Regions from separate parts of the Bradyrhizobium sp. 215_C5_N1_1 genome, predicted to be linked through region 2. Evidence: riboswitches for the same ligand, from Rfam matches in the RefSeq annotation. Region 2 holds a riboswitch; the other holds the start of a gene.
The links. A riboswitch is a leader RNA that binds a small molecule or an ion and turns the genes downstream of it on or off. The one in region 2 is predicted to bind glycine.
Positions count from the first base shown of each region.

Region 1 (11,753 bases), 150 kb from region 2:
CGCCAACATGGCCTGGGAAGCCTACCGGGCGCCAACGCCGGAGCTCTGTTTCGGATTGCTCGGCAGGGATTTCCCCAGGCTGCCCTTCCTGAAGCCTGCGATGGAACAATTGCTGGCAGAACTGCCATCACCAATCACCGGACTAGGTACGACGGAAGCGCGGCTTCTCGACCTGATTGCGCGGGGGCACAACCGTACCAAGGAGCTGTTTCAACCGGACGGTCCGCTGCAAACGCGCGTGTTCGATCAATGGGAATTGGGCCCGCTGCTCGAAGGGCTTGGGTCCGGCCCAATGCCGGTGATCACGGGTCTCGATCCGAAACTCGCGACGCTGGCCCCGCACGATGCGCGAGGCCGCAACGCCGCCTTTCGCCGAAGCCGGCTATCGCTCACCGAATTTGGGGAAGCGGTCCTTGAAGGCCGGGAGGATTTCCGCCGTCAAACCCCGATCAGACGCTGGTGGGGCGGAACGCTTCTGACCAACGAACGGCTGTGGCGTTGGGACCGACAGAACCGTTCGCTCGTTGCACCCTTGATACGCGTTCGGGGACGTAGGGTGGGCAAAGGCGCGCAAGCGCCGTGCCCACCATATTCCAACGCGCATAAAGGTGGTGGGCACGCTTCCGCCTTCGCTCTTCGAGCTACGGCGGACAAGTCGCTTTGCCCACCCTACGAAGCTACGATCCCTTACTCCGCCGCTTCCGCGTAATCGCTCACCGGCGGGCACGAGCACACCAGGTTGCGGTCGCCATAGACGTTGTCGACGCGACCGACCGGGCACCAGTATTTGTCGGTGCGCGAGACGCCGTCGGGAAAGCAGCCCTCGGCGCGGGTGTAGGCGCGATTCCAATCGTCGTCCGCGATGTCGTGCACGGTGTGCGGGGCGTGACGCAAAGGCGAAGCCTCGATCTTGAAGCGGCCGGCCTCGACCTCGGCGATCTCCTTCCGGATCGCGATCATGGCGTCGCAGAACCGGTCCAGCTCCGCCTTCGATTCCGACTCGGTCGGCTCGATCATCAGCGTCCCCGGCACCGGAAAACTCATGGTCGGGGCATGGAAGCCGTAATCGATCAGGCGTTTTGCGATGTCGTCCACGGTGACGCCCGACGTCGTCTTCAGCGCGCGCGGGTCGACGATGCACTCATGTGCGACGCGGCCCTTCGCGTTCTTGTAGAGCACCGGGAAGTGCGCATCGAGGCGCGCGGCAATGTAGTTGGCGTTGAGGATCGCGATCTCGGTGGCGCGCTTCAGGCCGTCACCGCCCATCATCAGAATGTAGATGTAGGAGATGGTCAGGATCGACGCCGAGCCGAACGGCGCGGCCGAGACCGGGCCGACCGGTGCTTCGGCTTGCGTCGCCGGATGACCGGGCAGGAACGGCGCGAGATGCGCCTTCACGCCGATCGGGCCCATACCGGGGCCGCCGCCGCCATGCGGGATGCAGAAAGTCTTGTGCAGGTTGAGATGGCTGACGTCGGCGCCGTAATCGCCGGGCCGCGACAGGCCGACCTGCGCGTTGAGGTTGGCGCCGTCCAGATAGACCTGGCCGCCATGGCCGTGCACGATGTCGCAGATCTCGCGGATGTGCTCCTCGAACACGCCATGTGTCGAGGGATAGGTGATCATGACCGCGGCGAGATCGGCCGAATGCTTCTCGGCCTTGGCGCGGAGATCGTTGACGTCGACGTCGCCGTTCTTTTCGCAGGCGACCACCACCACGTCCATGCCGACCATCGCGGCCGAAGCCGGGTTGGTGCCGTGGGCGGAGGAGGGGATCAGGCAGATTTTTCGGTGCGTCTCGCCGCGCGCGGCATGATAGCCGCGGATCGCGAGCAGCCCGGCATACTCTCCTTGCGCGCCCGAATTCGGCTGCAGCGAGATCGCGTCATAGCCGGTGATATCGCACAGCCATTTTTCCAGCCGCGCGAACAGTGCGTGGTAACCCTTGGCCTGCTCGCGCGGGGCGAACGGGTGCAGGCTGCCGAACTCCGGCCAGGTCAGCGGCATCATCTCGGTCGTCGCGTTCAGCTTCATCGTGCAGGAGCCGAGCGGGATCATGGCGCGGTCGAGCGCGAGGTCGCGATCGCTGAGCTTGCGCATGTAGCGCAGCATCTCGGTTTCCGAGCGATGCGCGTGGAACACGGGATGGGTGAGGAAGGCGGTGGTGCGCTTGAGCGACTCCGGCAGCGCCTCGCGCGTGGTGGCGTCGATCTCGGCATAGGTGAGCGTGCCGCCGAATGCGCGCCAGACCGCTTCGACGGTTGCCGGCGTTGTGGTCTCGTCGAGCGCGATGCGCAACGCCGTCTCACCGACGCTCAGGTTGATCTTCTCGGCAGCCGCGCGCGCGACGATCTCGGCGCGCTTGGCACCGGCGTCCACGCTGAGCGTGTCGAAGAAGCTATCCGACTGCGGCGCAAAGCCGAGCTTGCGCAAGCCCGCTGCGAGCACGGCGGCGCGGCGATGCACGTTGCGCGCGATCTGCGAGAGACCCTCGGGGCCGTGATAGACCGCGTACATCGAGGCGATCACGGCGAGCAGCACCTGCGCGGTGCAGATGTTGGAGGTCGCCTTCTCGCGGCGGATGTGCTGCTCGCGGGTCTGCAGCGCGAGGCGATAGGCCGGCATCCCGCGCGAGTCCACGGAGAGGCCGACGATGCGGCCGGGCAGCGAGCGCTTCAGTGCATCGCGCACCGCCATATAGGCCGCGTGCGGCCCGCCATAACCCATCGGCACACCGAAGCGCTGCGCCGAGCCGATCGCGATGTCGGCGCCCAACTCGCCGGGCGAGGCGAGCAGCGTCAGTGCCAAGAGATCGGCGGCAACGATCGCGAGCGCGCCCTTGGCCTTCAACGTCGCGATCGCGGGCCTGAGGTCGCGCACGGCGCCCGAGGAGCCCGGATATTGCAGCAGCGCGCCGACCACGTCGGCCTTGTCGAGATCGGCGAGGGGATCACCGACGATCAGGGTCCAGCCCAGCGGCTCGGCGCGGGTGCGCATCACCGCCAGCGTCTGCGGATGCACGTCCTTGTCGACGAAGAAGGCTTTTGCTTCGACCCGCGAGTGGCGCTCGGCGAGCGCCATGGCTTCGGCCGCGGCGGTCGCCTCGTCGAGCAGCGAGGCGTTGGCGACGTCGAGCCCGGTGAGGTCGCAGATCATGGTCTGGAAGTTGAGCAGCGCCTCCAGCCGGCCCTGGCTGATCTCGGGCTGGTAGGGCGTGTAGGCCGTGTACCAGGCCGGGTTCTCCAAAATGTTGCGCTGGATCACCGCGGGCAAAACCGTGCCGGAATAGCCCTGGCCGATCAGCGAGGTGAAGACCTGGTTCTCTCGCGCGAGCTCGGCCATGTGCGCGATCGCCTCGGTCTCGCTCAAGGGCTTGCCGAGGTCGAGCGGGGCGGTCTGCCGGATCGAGGCCGGCAGCGTCTCCGCCATCAGGGCGTCCACGCTCTTGGCGCCGACGGCCTCCAGCATTGCGGTGACGTCGCGCGCCGACGGGCCGATGTGGCGGCGAACGAAGGTGGCGGCGGTGTCGCCATTGGATTTGCGGTGCGCGGTCATCATGGGTCCTCGCTTTAGATTTCGCTGTCGCCGTCATGCCCCGCGAAGGCGGGGCATCCAGTAAACGCAGGCGTCACGGCTTGAGCCGAGAAGCCGCGGCGTACTGGATCACCCGCCCCAGTGCGCAGTGCGCACAAGGCGGGTGATGACACCGAATATGAGGTCAGAGTTCGCTTCATCTCACGCCGTATGTGCCTTGTAGGCGGCCTCATCCATGAGGCCGCCGAGCTCGCTCTTGTCGGCAATTCTGATCTTGAAGAACCACGCCTTGCCTTGCGCGTCCGAGTTCACCAGCGCCGGCTCGGCGGCGAGCGCGTCGTTGGTCTCGAGCACTTCGCCCGTAACAGGCGCGTAGACGTCGGAGGCGGCCTTCACCGACTCCACGACGGCGGCGGCTTCGGCCTTCTTCAGCGCACGGCCGGCTTTGGGCAGCTCGACGAACACGACGTCGCCGAGCTGGGACTGCGCGTAGTCGGTGATGCCGACGGTGGCGACGTCGCCGTCGATGGCCAGCCATTCGTGGTCGGAGGTGTACAGCGTCGTGGTCATTGTCTTGTCCTCAGCGTTTGTAGGTGTTTTTCACGAAAGGCATGGCGGCGACCGTGAGCGGCAGCCGCTGGCCGCGCACCTCGGCGAACAGTTTTGTATCGAGCGCGCTCGATGCCGTGGGCACGTAGCCCATCGCGACCGGCGCATTCAGGCTCGGGCCGAAGCCGCCCGAGGTGACCTTTCCGATCGGCTCGCCGCCGGCGTCATCCGCAAACAGCAGCGCGCCCTCGCGCACCGGCGCGCGGCCTTCCGTACGCAGGCCGACGCGGCGGCGGCTTGCGCCGTTATCGAAATGAGCGAGGATCGCATCAGTGCCGGGAAAGCCGCCGGTGCGCGCGCCGCCGCTGCGGCGACTCTTCTGCACCGACCATTCCAGCGCGGCCTCGACCGGCGTGGTGGCGGTGTCGATGTCGTGGCCGTAGAGGCAGAGCCCGGCTTCCAGCCGCAGGCTGTCGCGGGCCCCTAAGCCGATCGGCATCACATCGGGATTGTCCAGCAGCGTTTTGGCGAGGCGCTCGGCATCGGCCGCGGGGACCGAAATCTCGAACCCGTCCTCGCCGGTGTAGCCGGAGCGCGAGACGAAGCAGTCGAGGCCGGCGACCTTGTGCGGGCCGGCATCCATGAACTTCATGGCGGGCGCCTCTGCACACAATTTCGCCAGCACCGCTTCCGCCTTCGGGCCCTGCAGCGCGATCAGGGCGCGGTCTTGAAGCGAATCGATGATGCAGTCGTCCGAGAGATGCGCGCGCAGATGCGCCTCGTCCGCTTCCTTGCAGGCGGCGTTGACGACCAGGAACAGGTGATCGCCGAAATTGGCGACCATCAGATCGTCGAGAATGCCGCCGTCCGGATTGGTGAACTGGGCATAGCGCTGCCGTCCCGGGGCGATCGCCACGATATCCTGCGGCACCAGCCGTTCCAGCGCGCGGGCGGCGTCCTCGACCTTGCCCGACTTCGGCCGGAGCGCGAGCTGGCCCATATGGGAGACGTCGAACAGGCCGGCGGAGGAACGGGTATGGAGGTGCTCTTTCAGGACGCCCGCGGGGTACTGAACGGGCATGTCATAGCCCGCGAACGGCACCATCTTGCCGCCGAGGGAGACATGAAGCCCGTGAAGGGGCGTACGTTTGAGGGAATCTTGGTCGTGGCGCGCAAGCATTACGGGGCCCTCGGCGGTTCCCCGGGGACGATTCCCCGATGGACACCAGTCGAAGCCCCATCTGTCGCTGTGCCTGAGAGTATTATCCCGTCGGCGGACGCAGTCCGGGCCAACCCTTATGAAAAGGTATTTGCCCGTCGGCGCCTCTTTCCAGATGTCGTCAAAGCCACGCGGTCCTTTTGCCTGAGAGTTTCCGGGGCGGTTGCTCCTTCGGCGCCGGCACCAAAGCCGGTCTCTCCCGACGTGGCCGTACGATACAGATGGGTACAGACCACAGGCCGGCCAAGCCTGTCAACGCGCACCTGGCGGCTTTCAACGGGATTGCAAACGGGATTGCGCGCCTGCGGCAACTCACTGATCTCCTTGCACAGTTTCTGGACAGCGCAGCTGGCCTTGTCTAAAAGCGCTTTGACCCGCAGATATCAGCCCAAATGCCCGGTTTGGATGGCGTATCGCGGGTCCAAGCACACCCGATTGGATGAACATGAGCGGCGTCAACGAGATCAGGTCGACCTTTCTGAACTTCTTTGCCGAGAACGGCCACGAGATCGTGTCGTCCTCGCCATTGGTGCCGCGCAACGATCCCACGCTGATGTTCACCAATGCCGGCATGGTGCAGTTCAAGAACGTCTTCACCGGCGTCGAGAAGCGGCCCTATCAGCGCGCCACCACGTCGCAGAAATGCGTGCGCGCCGGCGGCAAGCACAACGACCTCGACAATGTCGGCTACACCGCGCGCCATCTCACCTTCTTCGAGATGCTCGGCAATTTCTCGTTCGGCGACTATTTCAAGGAGCGCGCGATCGAGCTGGCCTGGACCCTGATCACGCGGGAGTTCGGGCTCAAGAAGGACAAGCTGCTCGTCACCGTCTACCACACCGACGACGAGGCGGCCGGGCTGTGGAAGAAGATCGCGGGCTTCTCCGACGACCGCATCATCCGCATCCCGACCTCGGACAATTTCTGGGCGATGGGCGACACCGGGCCGTGCGGCCCGTGCTCGGAGATCTTCATCGACCGCGGCGACCACATCTGGGGCGGACCTCCGGGCTCGCCGGAAGAGGATGGCGATCGCTTCCTCGAATTCTGGAATCTCGTGTTCATGCAATACGAGCAGGTGACGAAGGAGGAGCGCGTGGATCTGCCGCGTCCCTCGATCGACACCGGCATGGGGCTGGAGCGCATGGCCAGCATCATGCAGGGCGTCGACAGCGTGTTCGAGACCGATCTGTTCCGCCATCTGATCGATGCGACGTCGTCGGCGCTCGGCGCCGGGCCGAACGAGCAGACCGTGGCCTCGTTCCGCGTCATTGCCGACCATTTGCGTTCCTCGGCCTTCCTGGTCGCGGATGGCGTGCTGCCCTCCAACGAGGGCCGCGGCTATGTGCTGCGCCGGATCATGCGCCGCGCGATGCGCCATGCGCAGCTGCTGGGTGCCAAAGAGCCGCTGATGCATCGCCTGGTCTGGGCGCTGGTCCGCGAGATGGGCCAGGCCTATCCCGACCTGATGCGCGCGGAGAATCTGATCGAGGAAACGCTGCGGCTGGAAGAGACCCGCTTCCGCAAGACGCTGGTGCGCGGCCTTGCCATCCTCGACGAGAAGAGCGCGTCCCTGAAGAAGGGCGACATGTTTGACGGCGACGTCGCCTTCACGCTGTACGACACCTACGGTTTCCCGCTCGACCTGACCCAGGACGCACTGAAATCGCGCGGCATCGGCGTCGACCAGGCCTCCTTCACCGACGCGATGGAGCGCCAGAAGGCCAAGGCGCGCGAGTCCTGGAAGGGTTCGGGCGAGGCGGCTTCCGAAGCGATCTGGTTCCCGCTGCGCGAGAAGCTCGGGGCCACCGAATTCCTCGGCTATGAGACCGAGAGTGCCGAAGGCGTGGTCTCCGCGCTGGTGAAGGACGGCCAGGAAACCGCGAGCCTCAAGGCCGGCGAGACCGGCGCGATCGTGCTCAACCAGACGCCGTTCTACGCGGAATCAGGCGGTCAGGTCGGCGACACCGGCGTGCTCAGCGGCGAGGGCGGCATCAAGTTCCGCGTCACCGACACGCAGAAGAAGCTCGGCGATCTCTTCGTTCACGTCGGCACCGTGGAGAGCGGCGAGCTGAAGCTCGGCACCGCGCTGCAGCTCGAGGTCGATCACGGCAGGCGTTCCTCGATCCGCGCGCACCATTCGGCAACGCATCTCATCCACGAGGCGCTGCGCCAGGTGCTCGGCGACCACATCGCCCAGCGCGGCTCGATGGTCGCGCCGGATCGTTTGCGTTTCGACTTCGTGCATCCGAAGCCGATCACGGCGGAAGAGCTTGCCCGCGTCGAGGACATCGCCAACGACGTGGTGCTGGAGAACGACGAAGTCACGACACGCGTGATGGGAGTCGATGAAGCGCGCGAGGCCGGCGCGCGCGCGCTGTTCGGCGAAAAGTATGGCGACGAGGTCCGCGTCGTCTCGATGGGCCGGACCGCGCGGGAGCGCGGCACCAACGCGCTCGGCTGGTCCGTCGAGCTCTGCGGCGGCACCCATGTGAAGCGCACCGGCGACATCGGCCTGATCACGCTGACCGGCGAGAGCGCGGTCGCCTCCGGCGTGCGCCGCATCGAGGCGCTGACCGGCAACTACGCGCGCAGGCACGCCAACGAGACCATGGCGCTGGCGAAGACCGCGGCCAACGAGCTGCGCACCTCGATCGACGACGTCCCGGCGCGCATCACAGCCCTGATGGAGGAGCGCAAGAAGCTCGAGCGCGAGCTCTCCGACGCCCGCAAGAAGCTCGCGATGGGCGGCGGTACATCCGTCGGGAACGGCGCAGCCGCAGGCGTGCGCGAGGTCGGCGACGTCAAGCTGATGGCGCGCGCGGTCGAGGGCATCGAGATGAAGGATCTCAAGAGCCTTGCGGACGACGGCAAGAAGCAGATCGGCTCCGGCGTGGTCGCCATCGTCGGCGTCACCGAGGACGGCAAGGCCGGGATCGTGGTCGGCGTCACCGCCGATCTCACCGCGCGCTTCAATGCCGTGAACCTGGTGCGCGTCGCCTCCGAGGCGCTCGGCGGCAAGGGCGGCGGCGGCCGGCCCGACATGGCGCAGGCTGGCGGTCCCGATGGCGCCAAGGCGCCCGAGGCGCTCGCGGCGATCGAAAAAGCGATGGCAGGCGCGTAAACGGCCATGCGCCTCGTTCCGCGAGGACGTGGCTCGGCCGATCCCAACCTAAGGGATCGCCTGTACGAATTGCTGGAGCACGATCCGCTCGCCTACTCGATCGGGTCGCGCTTCATCCAGGTGATCATCAGCGTCATCGTGCTCGACGTGGTCGCGATGATCCTCGCCTCGGTGCCGGAGCTCGACGCGCGGTTCGACACGCTGTTCAGCGCGGTCGCCGTCCTCGCCGTCATCGTGTTCGCGCTCGAATATCTGGCGCGGCTGTGGACCGTGGCGGGGCACACCCAGCGCAACGGCTCCGCGCTGTCCGACCGGCTCTCTTATGCCTTCTCCGCGCTCGGTATCATCGACCTCATGGCGTTCCTGCCGGCCGCGATCGTGCTGGCCACCGGCCGGCACGCGACGCTGGCTGGGCTCGGCGTGCTGCCGTTCTTCAAGCTGATCCGTTATTCGCCGGCGATGCGCTCGCTGCTCGCGGCCATCCATGCCGAGCGGCGTGCGCTGATCGGCTGCATCGTCATCCTGATCGGCGTGGTACTGACCTTCGCCTCGCTGCTCTACGCCATCGAGCGTGATGTGCAGCCCAGCAAGCTCGGCACCATTCCGGACGCGATGTGGTGGGCAATCGTGACGCTCGGCACCGTCGGCTATGGCGACGTCGTGCCGGTGACGCCGCTCGGCAAATTCGTCTCGGTGTTTGCGATCATCTCAGGTTTTGCCATGATCGCGCTGCCGGTCGCGATCATCTCGACCGCCTTTGCCGAGGAGGTGAGGCGGCGCGACTTCGTGGTGACCTGGGGCATGCTGGCGCGGGTGCCGTTGTTCTCGCATCTTTCGGCCGCGGAGATCGCCGACATCATGCGGCTGCTCCGCGCCCGCACCATCGAGCAGGGCGAGATATTGGTGCGCCGTGGCGATACCGCCTCGTCGATGTATTTCATCACTGCCGGCGAGGTCGAGATCACGCTGCCGAGCCAGCAGGTGCGGCTCGCCGACGGCACGTTCTTTGGCGAGATCGCGCTGCTGCACAAGACCAAACGCAGCGGTACGGTGACGGCGACGCGCAAGACGCGGCTGCTCGTGCTCGACGCCCAGGATTTTCACGCGCTGATCGAGCGCATGCCGACGCTCGCCGCCCACGTCCACCAGACCGCGAAGGCACGGCTCGAGGAGACCGGCGATCTTGCGGCGGCAGAATTGGCGCAGGCGGAGCGCGACGACACCGCCTCCTAAGCGGTCAGCCCTTCTTCAGGAAAATGTAGTCGGCCGAGTAGGGCGCGCTTTTGAATTCGCCGGCCTTGTCGCAAGAACCCTCGAGCTTGCCGCCGTGGGTGTTGATGCGCTGGACGGTGGTGACGGGCGTCAGCACGCCGCTGCCGCGGCGGGAGGCGACCTCCAGCTTGAGCCAGGGGATATCGGCGGCGGTTGCGCCCGGCGCGTTGCCGATGGCCTTGCCGGCCACGGCGCTGCCGTCGGCGAGTTCCCAGTTCGGGCCGGCATAGTGGCGGCCGACGGTCTTGCCCTCGGCGAGCAGCGTCGCCACCGGCTCGCGGAAGGCCCAGGCAAGCTTGCCGTCGGCGGCTGCCTTGCAGTCATAGACCTGCGCGCCTTCGGCATGGACGCTGAGCACGACGGTCTCGCCGGGGGCGGCGATGGCGTCGGGGAGCGGCTCCGCGGCGGCGGCCGGCCCGGCCAGGGCGGCCAGCAGCATCAGGCAGGGGACAGCGAACTTGACGATGGACATGGGTGGCCTCCGCGCAACGGTGTCAAAATGAATGGGCCGCGCCCAAGCGCGGCCCATAATGATGTCTAACCCCGATCAGGCAAAAATAATGCGCGGGCTTACGCCAACGCTTTCGTGAGGTTCTCTGCGACCTTGTCGAGGAAGCCGGTGGTCGAGAGCCAGCGCTGGTCGGCGCCGACCAGGAGCGCGAGGTCCTTGGTCATGTAGCCTTCCTCGACGGTGTCGACGCAGACCTTCTCCAACGTGCTCGCGAACTTGGCAAGCTCGGCATTGTTGTCGAGCTTGGCGCGATGCGACAGGCCGCGGGTCCAGGCGAAAATCGACGCGATCGAGTTGGTCGAGGTCTCCTTGCCCTTCTGGTGCTCGCGGTAATGGCGGGTCACCGTGCCGTGAGCGGCTTCGGCTTCCACGGTCTTGCCGTCGGGGGTGAGCAGCACCGAGGTCATCAGGCCGAGCGAGCCGTAGCCCTGCGCGACCGTATCGGACTGCACGTCGCCGTCGTAGTTCTTACAGGCCCAGACATAGCCGCCGGACCACTTCAGGGCCGAAGCCACCATGTCGTCGATCAGGCGGTGCTCGTAGGTCAGGCCCTTGGCCTCGAATTCCTTTTTGAACTCGCGGTCGTAGATGTCCTGGAAGATATCCTTGAAGCGGCCGTCATAGACCTTGAGGATGGTGTTCTTGGTCGAGAGGTAGACCGGGTAGTTGCGCAGCAGGCCGTAGTTCAGCGAGGCGCGTGCGAAGTCGATGATGGAGTCGTCGAGATTGTACATCTGCATCGCGACGCCGGACCCCGGGGTCTTGAACACTTCCTTCTCGATGACGGTGCCGTCCTCGCCGACGAACTTCATCGTCAGCGTGCCCTTGCCGGGGAACTTGATGTCGGTGGCGCGATACTGGTCGCCATAGGCGTGGCGGCCGATGATGATCGGCTTGGTCCAGCCGGGAACCAGGCGCGGCACATTCTTGCAGATGATCGGCTCGCGGAAGATCACGCCGCCGAGGATGTTGCGGATGGTGCCGTTCGGCGACTTCCACATCTGCTTGAGGTTGAACTCCTTCACCCGGGCCTCGTCCGGGGTGATAGTGGCGCACTTGACGCCGACGCCGACCTTCTTGATGGCTTCGGCGGCGTCGATGGTGACCTGATCGTTGGTCTCGTCGCGGTACTCCATGCCCAGGTCGAAATACAGCAGCTCGACATCAAGGTACGGGTTGATCAGCTTGTCCTTGATGTACTGCCAGATGATCCGGGTCATCTCGTCGCCATCGAGTTCGACGACGGGGTTGGACACCTTGATTTTTGCCATGATCGGGGAAGCCTCTTAGGAACGGCGCTTTGGCGCGCCACGGGAATATCCGCCGCCTCTTAGCACCGGACTGCAGCGGGCGAAAGCCAAGGGATTATGCACTTTTAGCTCATCCAGCTTGCCCAGATGGGGGGCGGGGCGGGCCCTGCCGCGGGGGCGAGCCTCAGGCTTCAGAAGAGATTCAAAAGTCGAATCCAACCCGTTATTTCCCTTGAGAATTTCGTCAGGACAGGCAAACGACAGGCGAACGGGCAGCCGGCCCCTTGGGCCGGC
Region 1 covers NZ_CP197228.1:3,266,696-3,278,448, forward strand. Annotated here, with positions in the region: gene AB7G19_RS15320 (hypothetical protein) at 1-709, shown strand, start outside; gene gcvP (aminomethyl-transferring glycine dehydrogenase) at 688-3,555, opposite strand; gene gcvH (glycine cleavage system protein GcvH) at 3,736-4,104, opposite strand; gene gcvT (glycine cleavage system aminomethyltransferase GcvT) at 4,115-5,263, opposite strand; glycine riboswitch at 5,426-5,514, opposite strand; gene alaS (alanine--tRNA ligase) at 5,748-8,426, shown strand; gene AB7G19_RS15345 (cyclic nucleotide-gated ion channel) at 8,433-9,659, shown strand; gene AB7G19_RS15350 (DUF3455 domain-containing protein) at 9,664-10,170, opposite strand; gene AB7G19_RS15355 (NADP-dependent isocitrate dehydrogenase) at 10,269-11,480, opposite strand.
Region 1: linked by a shared signal. The riboswitch ahead of gcvT (glycine cleavage system aminomethyltransferase GcvT) and the one ahead of AB7G19_RS16135 (D-amino acid dehydrogenase) in region 2 are both predicted to bind glycine.

Region 2 (11,753 bases):
GCCAGTCGGTCGCCTGCGCGTCGACCTTGAAGCCGGCCTCGCGGAGCAACTGCACCGCGACCGTCGGCTGCGCCTTCAGCGTCACGACGTCGCCGGGCACCATGACCACGACGGGCGTGCCGTCATAGCCGGACTCGGCGAGCGCCTTCTTGGCTTCCGCCATGCCGTTGCCCTTGACCAGCGATTCCGAGCCGACGTCGGTCGCGAACGGCGTATCGCAGATGAAGAACGCACCGCAGATCTTGTAGTATTTGGGATTACCGACGAGCGCGTCGAGCACGTCCTTCTGGTTCATGGCCAGAAGTGCGGCACGGCGGATCTTCGGATTGTCGAAGGGCGGATAGAGGAAGTTCATGCGCCCAAGGGTCTGGTAGCCGAACTTGTTCAGCGTCTCGGTCTTGAGGTCGGCATTGCCTTCAAGCACGGGCAGCAGATCCCACGGCGGCACTTCCATGAAGTCGATGTCGCCCGATTGCAGCGCGTTCACTGCGGTCTGCGCATCCGGCATGGTGATCCATTCGACGCGATCAACCTTGACCACCTTGCCTCCGGCAGTCCAGCTCGACGCCTCCTTGCGCGGCACGTAGTCGGTGTTCTTGACGTAGACCGCCTTCACGCCGGGCTGGAATTCGCCCTGCACGAACTTGAACGGACCCGAGCCGATCTGCTCGGGGATCTGCTTGTCCGGCGGCGTTTCGGCGAGACGCTTCGGCATCATGAAGGCGACGCGCGAGGACGGCTTGCCGATGGATTCGAGCACGAGGCCGTAGGGCTCCTTCAGCTTCAGCGTGATCGTCTTGGGGTCGGTCGCCTCGATGCTCGCAGTAAACTGCATCATCTGCTGGCCCATGCCGTCGACCGCGGCCCAGCGCTTCAGCGAAGCGGCGCAGTCTTCCGCCGTCACCGGCGTACCGTCGTGCCACTTCAGGCCGTCGCGCAGCGTGAAGGTGTAGGTGAGCTTGTCGTCGGAGATCTTCCAGTCCGCCATCTGCGGCTGGATCTTGAAGTTCGAGTCCGTCGCGATCAGCGTGTCGTAGACCATGTAGCCATGGTCACGCGTAATGTAGGCGGTGGTGAAAATCGGATCGATGATGCGCAGATCCGAATGCATCACCGCGGTGATGGTCTTGCTGGCGGCGGCAAGTACCGGCGATGCCATCGCCGTCGAAAGCGCAACGACCGATAGCGCAAGTGTGGAGGCGAACGCGCGACGCCCCCGGCGCATCAAGCTCAACATAAAAGTTTCTCCTGACGTGAAACTGTTCAAAGGCAGGTTATTGGTTGAGCATTCGGTTCGTTCTTTAGGCGAACTAACCTCATGCGATGCCTTTGTCTTTCGAGACTTGCAGACAGTGTTGAGCGCGTCAATCCGGTTTCGCTGCAGCCCCAAGCGGCGCGCCCACGGGCTCCACAAAGATCGGTTTGGCTCTACAACGCTTTCCGCCAGTCCCGTCCGCGCCAATGCAATGCGCGTTCCATCTTTCGAAGCTTGAGAGACATTAAGATGAATCCAGCCAATCTACCCTTCGATTCCGAGGCGATGCTCGAGGGCCTGCGCACCTGGGTGGAATGCGAGAGCCCGACCTGGGACGCGGGTGCCGTCAACCGCATGCTCGATATCGCAGCGCGGGATATGGCGATCATGGGTGCGACGATCGAACGCATCGGCGGTCGACAGGGCTTCGGCGGCGTGATCCGCGCGCGCTTCCCGCATCCGAAACAGGGCGAGCCGGGCATCCTGATCGCCGGCCACATGGATACCGTCCACCCGGTCGGCACCATCGAGAAGCTGAAATGGCGGCGCGAGGGCGACAAGTGCTACGGCCCCGGCATCTACGACATGAAGGGCGGCAACTATCTCTCGCTGGAAGCGATCCGGCAGCTGGCACGTGCGTCCTTCACCACGCCGCTGCCGATCACCGTGCTGTTTACGCCCGACGAGGAAGTCGGCACGCCCTCGACGCGCGACATCATCGAGGCGGAGGCTGCGCGCAACAAATATGTGCTGGTGCCCGAACCGGGCCGCGCCGACAACGGTGTCACCACCGGACGTTACGCCATCGCGCGTTTCAATCTGGAAGCGACGGGCCGGCCGAGCCATGCCGGCGCGACATTGTCGGCCGGACGCTCGGCGATCCGCGAGATGGCGCGGCAGATCCTCGCCATCGACGCGATGACGACGGAGGACTGCACTTTCTCGGTCGGCGTCGTGCATGGCGGACAATGGGTCAATTGCGTTGCCACGACCGCCACCGGCGAGGCGCTGTCCATGGCCAAGCGCCAGGTCGATCTCGACCGCGGCGTCGAGCGGATGCTGGCGCTGTCGGGCACGTCCAATGATGTCACGTTCAAGGTGACGCGCGGCGTCACGCGCCCCGTATGGGAGCCGGATGCCGGCACCATGGCGCTTTACGAGAAGGCGCGCGGCATCGCCAAATCGCTCGGCACTGAGCTGCCGCATGCGAGCTCCGGCGGCGGCTCCGACGGCAACTTTACCGGCGCGATGGGCATCCCGACGCTCGACGGCCTCGGCGTGCGCGGCGGCAACGGCCACACGCTCGAGGAGTTCATCGAGGTCGAGAGCCTAGTTGAACGCGGGCGCCTGATGGCCGGCTTGCTGGCGACGCTCGACTGACGACGCAACTTCGCACTGCACAATGCGTTGGCAGTCGCGGTTTAAATTTAGCCTTGTCTAAAAATGAGGCGCATCGTACTGCTCGATTGTCCACGCGACGATGCGGGAGAGATCGCAACGAGAGTTCAGGCTTTCGTTGCGGCGCCGACGGAGCAACCGCCCCGGAAACTCTCAGGCAAAAGGACCGTATCGTCAGGACGATCTGGAGAGAGGCGGCGCGATCTTGGGATCGTGACGTCCACCGAAGGGGATAGTCCGGAGCTGACCTCGCCGAGGTCCGCAACGGATCAAGCTCTCAGGTAACCGTGACAGATGGGGCGCCGCCAACGGCCTTTGGCCGGCGGTTAGCCGACTCTAACTCACGGGAGCCCCGAACCTGCCATGACCCATATCGCCATCATCGGCGCCGGCATCACCGGCGTAACGACTGCCTATGCCCTGCTCGAACGCGGATACAAGGTGACGGTGCTCGACAAGCACCGCTACGCCGCGATGGAGACCTCCTTCGCCAATGGCGGACAGCTCTCCGCCAGCAATGCCGAAGTCTGGAACAGCACCGCCACGATCCTGAAAGGCCTGCGCTGGATGTTCCGGCGCGACGCGCCGCTGCTGATGAACCCGCGGCCGAACTGGCACAAATATTCGTGGATGAGCGAGTTCGTCGCCAATATCGGCAACTACCGCGCCAACACGGTTCAGACCACGCGGCTCGCGATCGAAGCCCGCAAGCATCTGTTCGAGATCGCGGAGCGCGAAGGCATCGACTTCGATCTCGAACGCCGCGGCATCCTGCACATCTATCACGACAAGAAGGGTTTTGAATCCGGCCTGCAGGTCAATGCGCTATTGAAGGAAGGCGGGCTCGATCGCCGCCCGGTGACGCCGGAGGAGATCCGCGCCATCGAGCCGACGCTGCGCAAGGACTATTTTGGCGGCTTCTACACGCCGTCGGATGCGACCGGCGATATCCACAAGTTCACGCGCGGACTTGCTGAAGCCTGCAAGCGGCGCGGCGCGACCTTTATCCACGAAGCCAACATCGATTCCATTGCCCAGGCAGGTGGCGGCTTTGTCATCGGCTGGGCTGGTCTTTCGGCCAGTGATGCTGTCGCATTCGCGCGCGGCATGCTGAAGGCGGATGGCGTCGTGGTCTGCGCCGGTGTGGCCAGCCGCCACTTCGCCGCCCTCCTCGACGAGCGCGTCAACGTCTATCCGGTGAAGGGTTATTCGATCACCGTTCAGCTCGACACTGCCGCAAGCCGCAATGCCACGCCGACCGTGAGCCTGCTCGACGAAGCCGCCAAGATCGTCACCAGCCGGCTCGGTGCCGATCGTTTCCGCGTCGCAGGCACCGCCGAATTCAACGACTTCAACCGCGACATCCGCGCCGACCGCGTGCAGCCGCTGGTCGACTGGGTGCGCAGCAACTTCCCCGGCGTCGAAACGTCCAAGGTCGTGCCCTGGGCCGGGCTGCGGCCGATGATGCCGAACATGATGCCCGTGGTGCGCGCAGGACGGATGCCGGGCGTGTTCTTCAACACCGGCCACGGCCATCTCGGCTGGACCTTGTCGGCGGCGACCGCGCAGATGATTACCGGGACCATCGACGGCTGGCGCGGGCTCAACGCACCGCCGACCGCACCCTCACTCAGGGTTGAGCGCGAGTTCCGCCATGCATCCTGAGTGGCCGATATCGGAGGCTCGGCGGCCTCTTGCGACCGCCTTGCCCTTGGCACACAATTTGCCCCGAAAGGTCGGCTTCTCCGGCCGGCTTTCCAGCCCGAGTGACAGGCGTGCATGATAGACAGAACCGATTCCACGGGGGCCTCTCGGCCCCACAAGTTCCGCAGCCGGAGATAGGTGCATGCTAGGTTATCTCATTCGCCGCGTTCTGGCCGCGGTGCCCGTGATGGGCGTCGTCGCGCTGTTCGTCTTCCTGCTGCTGCGGCTGACGCCGGGCGATCCCGCCGCCATTCTCGCCGGCGATAACGCGACGCCGGAACGGCTGGAACGCATCCGCGACTCGCTCGGCCTCAACGAGCCGCTCATCGTGCAATTCATCACCTGGGTGAACAAGCTGCTGCACGGCGATCTCGGGACGTCGCTGATCTCCAACCTGCCAGTCATGAAGATGATCAGCCAGCGCGTCGAACCGTCGATCTCGATCGCGCTCTCGACAATCATTCTGGCCGTCATCGTCGCCGTGCCCCTGGGCGTCATCGCGGCGTGGAAGCACGGCACCTGGATCGATCGTTTCGTGATGGGCCTCTCCGTGCTCGGCTTCTCCGTGCCGGTGTTCGTGGTCGGCTATCTCCTGATCGAGGTCTTCGCGATCGACCTGCGCTGGGTGCCGGTGCAGGGCTTCCGCAGCATCTTCAACGGCTTTGGACCGTTCTTCGAGCGCATCATCCTGCCGACCTGCGCGCTCTCGTTCATCTACATCGCGCTGATCGCGCGCATGACGCGTGCGGCGATGCTCGACGTGCTCGGTGAGGACTACGTCCGCACCGCCCGCGCCAAGGGCATCAACGAGGTCGCCGTGATGATGCGCCATGCGCTGCGCAATGCCGCGGTGCCCGTCATCACCGTGATCGGCACCGGCTTTGCGCTGCTGATCTCCGGCGTCGTCGTCACCGAGAGCGTGTTCAACATCCCCGGCATCGGCCGCCTCACGGTGGACGCGGTGTTGGCGCGCGACTACCCAGTCATCCAGGCGATGATCCTGCTGACGTCGCTGATCTATGTCGTCGTCAATCTCCTGATCGACGTCGCCTACACGCTGCTCGATCCCCGGATCCGGTACTAGGGCTAAGGATAGCAACAAAAATGTCCGTCGATAGCCTTCCCCAGTCGTCCATTCCGATCACGTCGCCATTGCGGCCGCGTTTCGGGTTCCTCACCTCGACGCCGATCATCGCGGCGGCCACGATCTTGCTCGCGCTGATCGTGCTGGTCTCGATCCTGGCGCCGCTGATCGCGCCGCACGATCCGGTCCAGCTTGCACCCTCGCAGCGGCTGAAGCCGGCCTCGGCGCAGTTCCTGCTCGGCACCGACGCCTATGGCCGTGACCTCTTGTCGCGCGTCATCTATGGCGGCCGCATCTCGCTCCTGATCGGCATCGGCTCGGCGATCCTGTCGATCGTCATCGGCCTTGCGATCGGCCTCGTCTCCGGCTTCTTCAAGCTGGTCGATGCCGTCCTGATGCGCGTCATGGACGGCCTCATGGCGATGCCGAGCATCCTGCTCGCGATCGCCGTGGTGTCGCTGTCCGGCGCCAGCATCTGGACCGTGCTGGTCGCGATCACCATCCCCGAAATACCGCGCGTGGCACGCCTGGTACGCTCGGTCGTGCTGTCCGCGCGCGAGGAGCCTTACGTCGAGGCTGCGATCTCGGTCGGCTCCAGCCTGCCGAAGATCATGTGGCGCCATCTGATGCCGAACACGATCGCACCGCTGATCGTCCAGGGCACCTATGTCTGCGCCTCCGCGATCCTGACCGAGGCCATTCTCTCCTTCCTCGGCGCCGGCATCTCGCCGGAGACGCCGACCTGGGGCAACATCATGGCCGAGGGCCGTCAGTATTTTCAGCTCAAGCCGACGCTGATCTTCTGGCCGGGCCTGCTGCTCTCGATCGCCATCCTCAGCATCAATCTGATCGGCGACGCCGCCCGCGACGCCCTCGATCCCCGCATGAAGCAGCGGGAGGGCAAGTGATGACGGATCAAGTGATGACCAAGCCAGTCCTCGACATCAACAACCTCGTCGTCTCCATCGGCAAGAAGCCGAAGGGCGCCAACATCATCGACGGCATCTCGGTCCAGGTGCACCAGGGCGAGACGCTCTGCCTCGTCGGTGAAAGCGGCTCGGGCAAGTCGGTGACGTCGCTGACCACGATGGGCCTGCTGCCGAAGGGCACGCTGGTGCCGACCGGCGGCAGCGTCAAGCTGGTCGGCGAGGAGATCCTCACCGCGACCGACCGCCGCCTGCGGCAGCTGCGCGCGACGCAGATGGCGATGATCTTCCAGGAGCCGATGACCGCGCTCAATCCCGTCGTGCCGGTTGGCCGCCAGATCGACGAGGTCTTGCGCGCCCACACCAATCTCGACGCCAAGGCGCGGAAGAAGCGCATTCTCGACATGATGGAGCAGGTCCGCCTGCCCCAGGTCGAGCGCATCTTTGCCTCCTATCCGCATCGCCTGTCCGGCGGCCAGCGCCAGCGCATCATGATTGCGATGGCGCTGGTGCTGGAGCCGAAGCTGCTCATCGCCGACGAGCCGACCACCGCGCTCGACGTCACCACGCAGAAGCAGATTCTGACGCTGATCCGCGACCTGCAGCGCGATCACGGCACGGCCGTCCTGTTCATCACCCATGACATGGGTGTGGTGGCCGAGATCGCCGACCGCGTGGCTGTGATGCGGCAGGGGCGGCTGGTCGAGACCGGCCCGCTCGAGACCGTGCTGCGCAACCCGACCATGGAGTACACACGCAATTTGCTTTCCGCGGTGCCGAGCCTGGTGCCGCGCGCGGCGCGGCCCGAGACCAAGGAGCCGGTGGTGCTGGAGGCCAACGAGCTTGGCAAGGTCTATAAGGAGCGCGCCTTCTTCGGCAAAGGCCGCGAGGTCGTCGCCGCCGACAAGGTCACGCTGACGCTGCGCAAGGGCCGCACGCTCGGCATCGTCGGCGAGAGCGGCTCGGGCAAGTCCACCGTCGCGCGGTGCATCGTGCGCCTGATCGATCCGACCTCCGGCGGCGTGCGTCTCGCCGGCCGCGAGATCGCCGACATCTCGCGCCGCCTGCTCCAGCCGCACCGGCAGAAGATCCAGATCGTGTTCCAGGATCCCTATCGCTCGCTCAACCCGCGGATTACCGTCGGCGAGAGCATCGCGGAAGGCCCGATCAATTACGGCACCTCGCATGCCGATGCGATGAAGCGGGCGCGCGAACTGCTCGAGCTCGTTGGCCTGCCCGCGGACGCAGTGACGCGCTATCCGCACCAGTTCTCCGGCGGCCAGCGCCAGCGCATCGCCATTGCGCGTGCGCTCGCGCTCGACCCCGACGTGCTGGTCGCGGACGAAGCGGTCTCGGCACTCGACGTCTCGGTTCAGGCGCAGGTGCTGGAACTGCTCGACGAGATCCAGAACCGGCTCGGCATCGCCATCCTGTTCATCACCCACGATCTGCGCGTCGCAGCCCAGATCTGCGACGAGGTCGTGGTGATGCAGCACGGCCGTGTCGTCGAACAGGGCCTTGCCGCCGAGGTGCTGACGCATCCGAAGGAAGCCTACACCAGGGCGCTGCTGGAGGCCGCACCGGGCCGCGGCTGGGATTTTGCGAACTTCAGGCCGGTGTCGGAAGGCGTCGCGGCGACGGCTTAGGTTTGTCCACTCGTCATTGCGAGCGGAGCGAAGCAATCCAGAGTCCCTCTGCGGAGACGGTCTGGATTGCTTCGCTTCGCTCGCAATGACGGGTAGCGACCATCATCATTCGAAAATGACTTAAAGCCATGCGCGGCGGCATGGGCTCCTCGCTTGCCCCCGCCTCGAAGCCAAGGCTAACGTCGCGCACTTTCAAACGCTGGACCAGAATTAATGACACGTATCGCCGTCGGCGGCTTCCTGCACGAGACCAACACGTTCGCCCCGACGAAGGCGACTTTCGCGGACTTCCAGCATGGCGGCGGCTGGCCGGCCATGACGGAAGGCGCCGACGTATTGAAGGTGATGCGCCGCATCAATGTCGGTCTCGCCGGCTTCGTCGACAGCGCCGAAGCGAATGGCTGGAACCTCATTCCGACGATCGCCTGCGGCGCAAGTCCGTCGGCGCATGTCACCAGGGACGCCTTCGAGCGTATCGTGAAGGTGATGGTCGACGGTATCGCCGCCGCCGGCCCGCTCGATGCGGTCTATCTCGATCTGCATGGCGCGATGGTGACCGAGCATCTCGACGACGGCGAAGGCGAGATTTTGGCGCGCGTGCGCGGCGTCATCGGCAAGGACGTTCCGCTCGTTGCCAGCCTCGACCTGCACGCCAACGTCACGCCCGAGATGATGGAACACGCGGACGCGCTGATCGCCTACCGCACCTATCCGCATGTCGACATGGCCGAGACCGGCCGCGCCTCCGCAAGGCACCTCGCCCTGCTGCTGCAGACCAGGCAGCGCTTTGCAAAGTCGTTTCGCCAATTGCCGTTCCTGATCGCGATCAGCTGGCAATGCACCAATGACTTTCCCACCAAGGGCATCTACGAAAAACTGGCCGCGCTGGAGAGCGACGCCGTTCCGACACTGTCCTTCGCGCCCGGCTTCCCCGCCGCCGACTTCCGCGACTGCGGCCCGAGCGTGTTCGCCTATGGCAAGACGCAGGCCGATGCCGACCGCGCGGCCGATGCGATCGTCAAACTGATCGAAAGCCACGAGGACGATTTCGACGGCAAGATCTGGTCGCCCGACGACGGCGTGCGCCATGCGATGGAACTCGCCAAGGGTGCGAGCAAGCCGATCATCATCGCCGACACCCAGGACAATCCCGGCGCCGGCGGCGATTCCGACACCACCGGCATGCTGCGCGCACTGGTGCGCAACAAGGCGAGCGCCGCGACCGGCGCGATCTACGATCCGGCCTCGGCCAAGGCCGCGCATGCGGCCGGCGTCGGCGCCACAGTGACGCTGTCGCTCGGCGGCAAATCCGGCATTCCCGGCGACGAGCCCTATCGCGAAACCTTCATCGTCGAAAAGCTCTCCGACGGCCGCTTCATCGCGCCCGGCCCCTACTACGGTGGCCGCGAGATGGAGATGGGTCCCTCCGCATGCCTGCGCATCGGTGACGTCCGCATCGTCGTCTCCTCGCACAAGGCGCAGCTCGCCGATCAGGCGATGTACCGCTATGTCGGCATCGAGCCGACCGCGCAGAAGATTCTGGTCAACAAGAGCTCGGTGCACTTCCGCGCCGATTTCGAGCCGATCGCGGAAAAGCTGATGATCTGCGCCGCGCCCGGCGCGATGCCGGCCGACACAGCCACCCTGCCCTGGACGCGCCTGCGGCCGGGCATTCGCATCAAGCCGAACGGCCCCGTTTTCACGCCCCCATCACGCTAACCGGACAGGACACATGCCCACGATCGACCGCATCGACGGCTTTGCCGACGAACTCACCGCTATCAGGCGCGACCTTCACGCCCATCCCGAGATCGGCTTCGAGGAGGTGCGCACCTCAGGCATCGTCGCCGACAAGCTGAAGAGCTGGGGCATCGAGGTGCACCGCGGTCTCGGCGGCACCGGCGTGATCGGCGTGATCAAGGGCAAGGGTTCGGGCGGCAAGCGCATCGGCCTGCGCGCCGACATGGACGCGCTGCCGATGGAAGAGAACACCAATCTGAAATGGAGTTCGAAAATCCCCGGCCGCTTCCACGGCTGCGGCCATGACGGCCACACCACCATGCTGCTCGGCACCGCGCGCTACCTCGCCGAGACCAAAAATTTCGACGGCACCGTGCACCTGATCTTCCAGCCGGCCGAGGAAGGCCTTGGTGGCGCTCGCGCGATGATCAAGGACGGCCTGTTCGAGAAGTTTCCCTGCGACGAGCTCTACGGCCTGCACAACGCGCCCGACCTCAACCTCGGCGAGATCGCGATCCTGCCCGGCCCCGCGATGGCCAGCGCCGACTTCTTCGACCTGCGCATCACCGGCTACGGCGCGCATGGCGCGATGCCCGAGCGCTCCAAGGACGCGGTGATCATCGCGACCACGCTGGCGCAGGCGATCCAGACCATCGTCAGCCGCAACGTCGAGCCGCTGCAGGCCGCCGTCATCTCGATCACGCAGATTCACGCCGGTTCCGCCTACAACGTCATCCCCGGCGAGGCGCATCTCTGCGGCACCATCCGCACCTTCTCGGATGAAGTCCGCGCCCTGATCGCCGAACGCATCCGCACGATCTGCGCCGGCATCGCGAGCGCCTATCAGTGCGTGATCGAAGCCGACATCCGCGACACCTTCGGCGTGCTGGTCAACCAGGTCGAGCAGTCCAAGGTGGTCGAGGAGGTCGCGCGCACCGTTGTCAACCCCGCCAACGTGATCACCCGCGCCCAGCCGAAGATGGGCAGCGAGGATTTCGCCGACATGCTGCAAACCATCCCCGGCGCTTATTTCTGGATCGGCCACGACGGCTCGGTGCCCGTGCACAATCCCGGCTTTGTGCTCGACGACAAGATCCTGCCGATCGGCGCCAGCATGTTCGCCCGGATCATCGAAACGCGCATGCCGGTAGGTTAGCAATGCACAAAAAGAGCGTCGAAGAGGCCGTCACCTCGCTGCACGATCTCTCCGCGGTCGATCTGATCGCGGGCTATCGGGCCAAGCAATTCTCGCCGAGCGAGGTGCTGGAGGACGTGCTTGCGCACGTCGCTGCGTGGGAACCGCATCTCAAGGCGCTCTACGCGTTCGATCCCGACAGCGCGCGCGAGGCCGCCAAGGCCTCGACCGCGCGCTGGAGCGGGGGCGAACCATCCGGCGCGCTCGACGGCGTGCCTGTGACGGTGAAGGACAACATCGCGACCAAGGGCGTGCCCGTCCCGCTCGGCGCCGCCAGCGTGAAGCTCGTGCCAGCCGAGAAGGACGCACCGCCCGCTGCGCGACTGCGCGAGGCCGGTGCGATCATCTTCGCGAAGACCACCATGCCCGATTACGGCATGCTGTCCTCGGGACTCTCCAGCTTCCACGCGCTGGCGCGCAATCCCTGGGATCTCTCCAAGAATCCCGGCGGCTCCAGCGCGGGCGCCGGCGCGGCGGCTGCGGCCGGCTATGGCCCCTTGCATCTCGGCACCGATATCGGCGGCTCGGTCCGCCTGCCTGCGGGCTGGTGCGGTCTCGTCGGCCTGAAACCGAGTTTTGGCCGCGTGCCGATCGACCCGACCTATGTCGGCCGTGTCGCCGGTCCCATGACCCGCACGGTCGACGATTGCGCGCTGATGATGAGCGTGATTGCAAAGCCCGACCGGCGCGACGGCATGAGCCTGCCCGCCGAGCCTCTCAACTGGAAGGGACTGGAGAAATCCCCGCGCAAACTGCGCATCGGCCTGATGCTCGATGCCGGCGTCGGCCTGCCGGCAGAAAGGCC
Region 2 covers NZ_CP197228.1:3,420,920-3,432,672, reverse strand. Annotated here, with positions in the region: gene AB7G19_RS16145 (ABC transporter substrate-binding protein) at 1-1,237, opposite strand, end outside; gene AB7G19_RS16140 (M20/M25/M40 family metallo-hydrolase) at 1,505-2,635, shown strand; glycine riboswitch at 2,729-2,832, shown strand; glycine riboswitch at 2,836-2,949, shown strand; gene AB7G19_RS16135 (D-amino acid dehydrogenase) at 3,017-4,318, shown strand; gene AB7G19_RS16130 (ABC transporter permease) at 4,500-5,441, shown strand; gene AB7G19_RS16125 (ABC transporter permease) at 5,462-6,349, shown strand; gene AB7G19_RS16120 (ABC transporter ATP-binding protein) at 6,364-8,013, shown strand; gene AB7G19_RS16115 (M81 family metallopeptidase) at 8,227-9,732, shown strand; gene AB7G19_RS16110 (M20 aminoacylase family protein) at 9,746-10,909, shown strand; gene AB7G19_RS16105 (amidase) at 10,912-11,753, shown strand, end outside.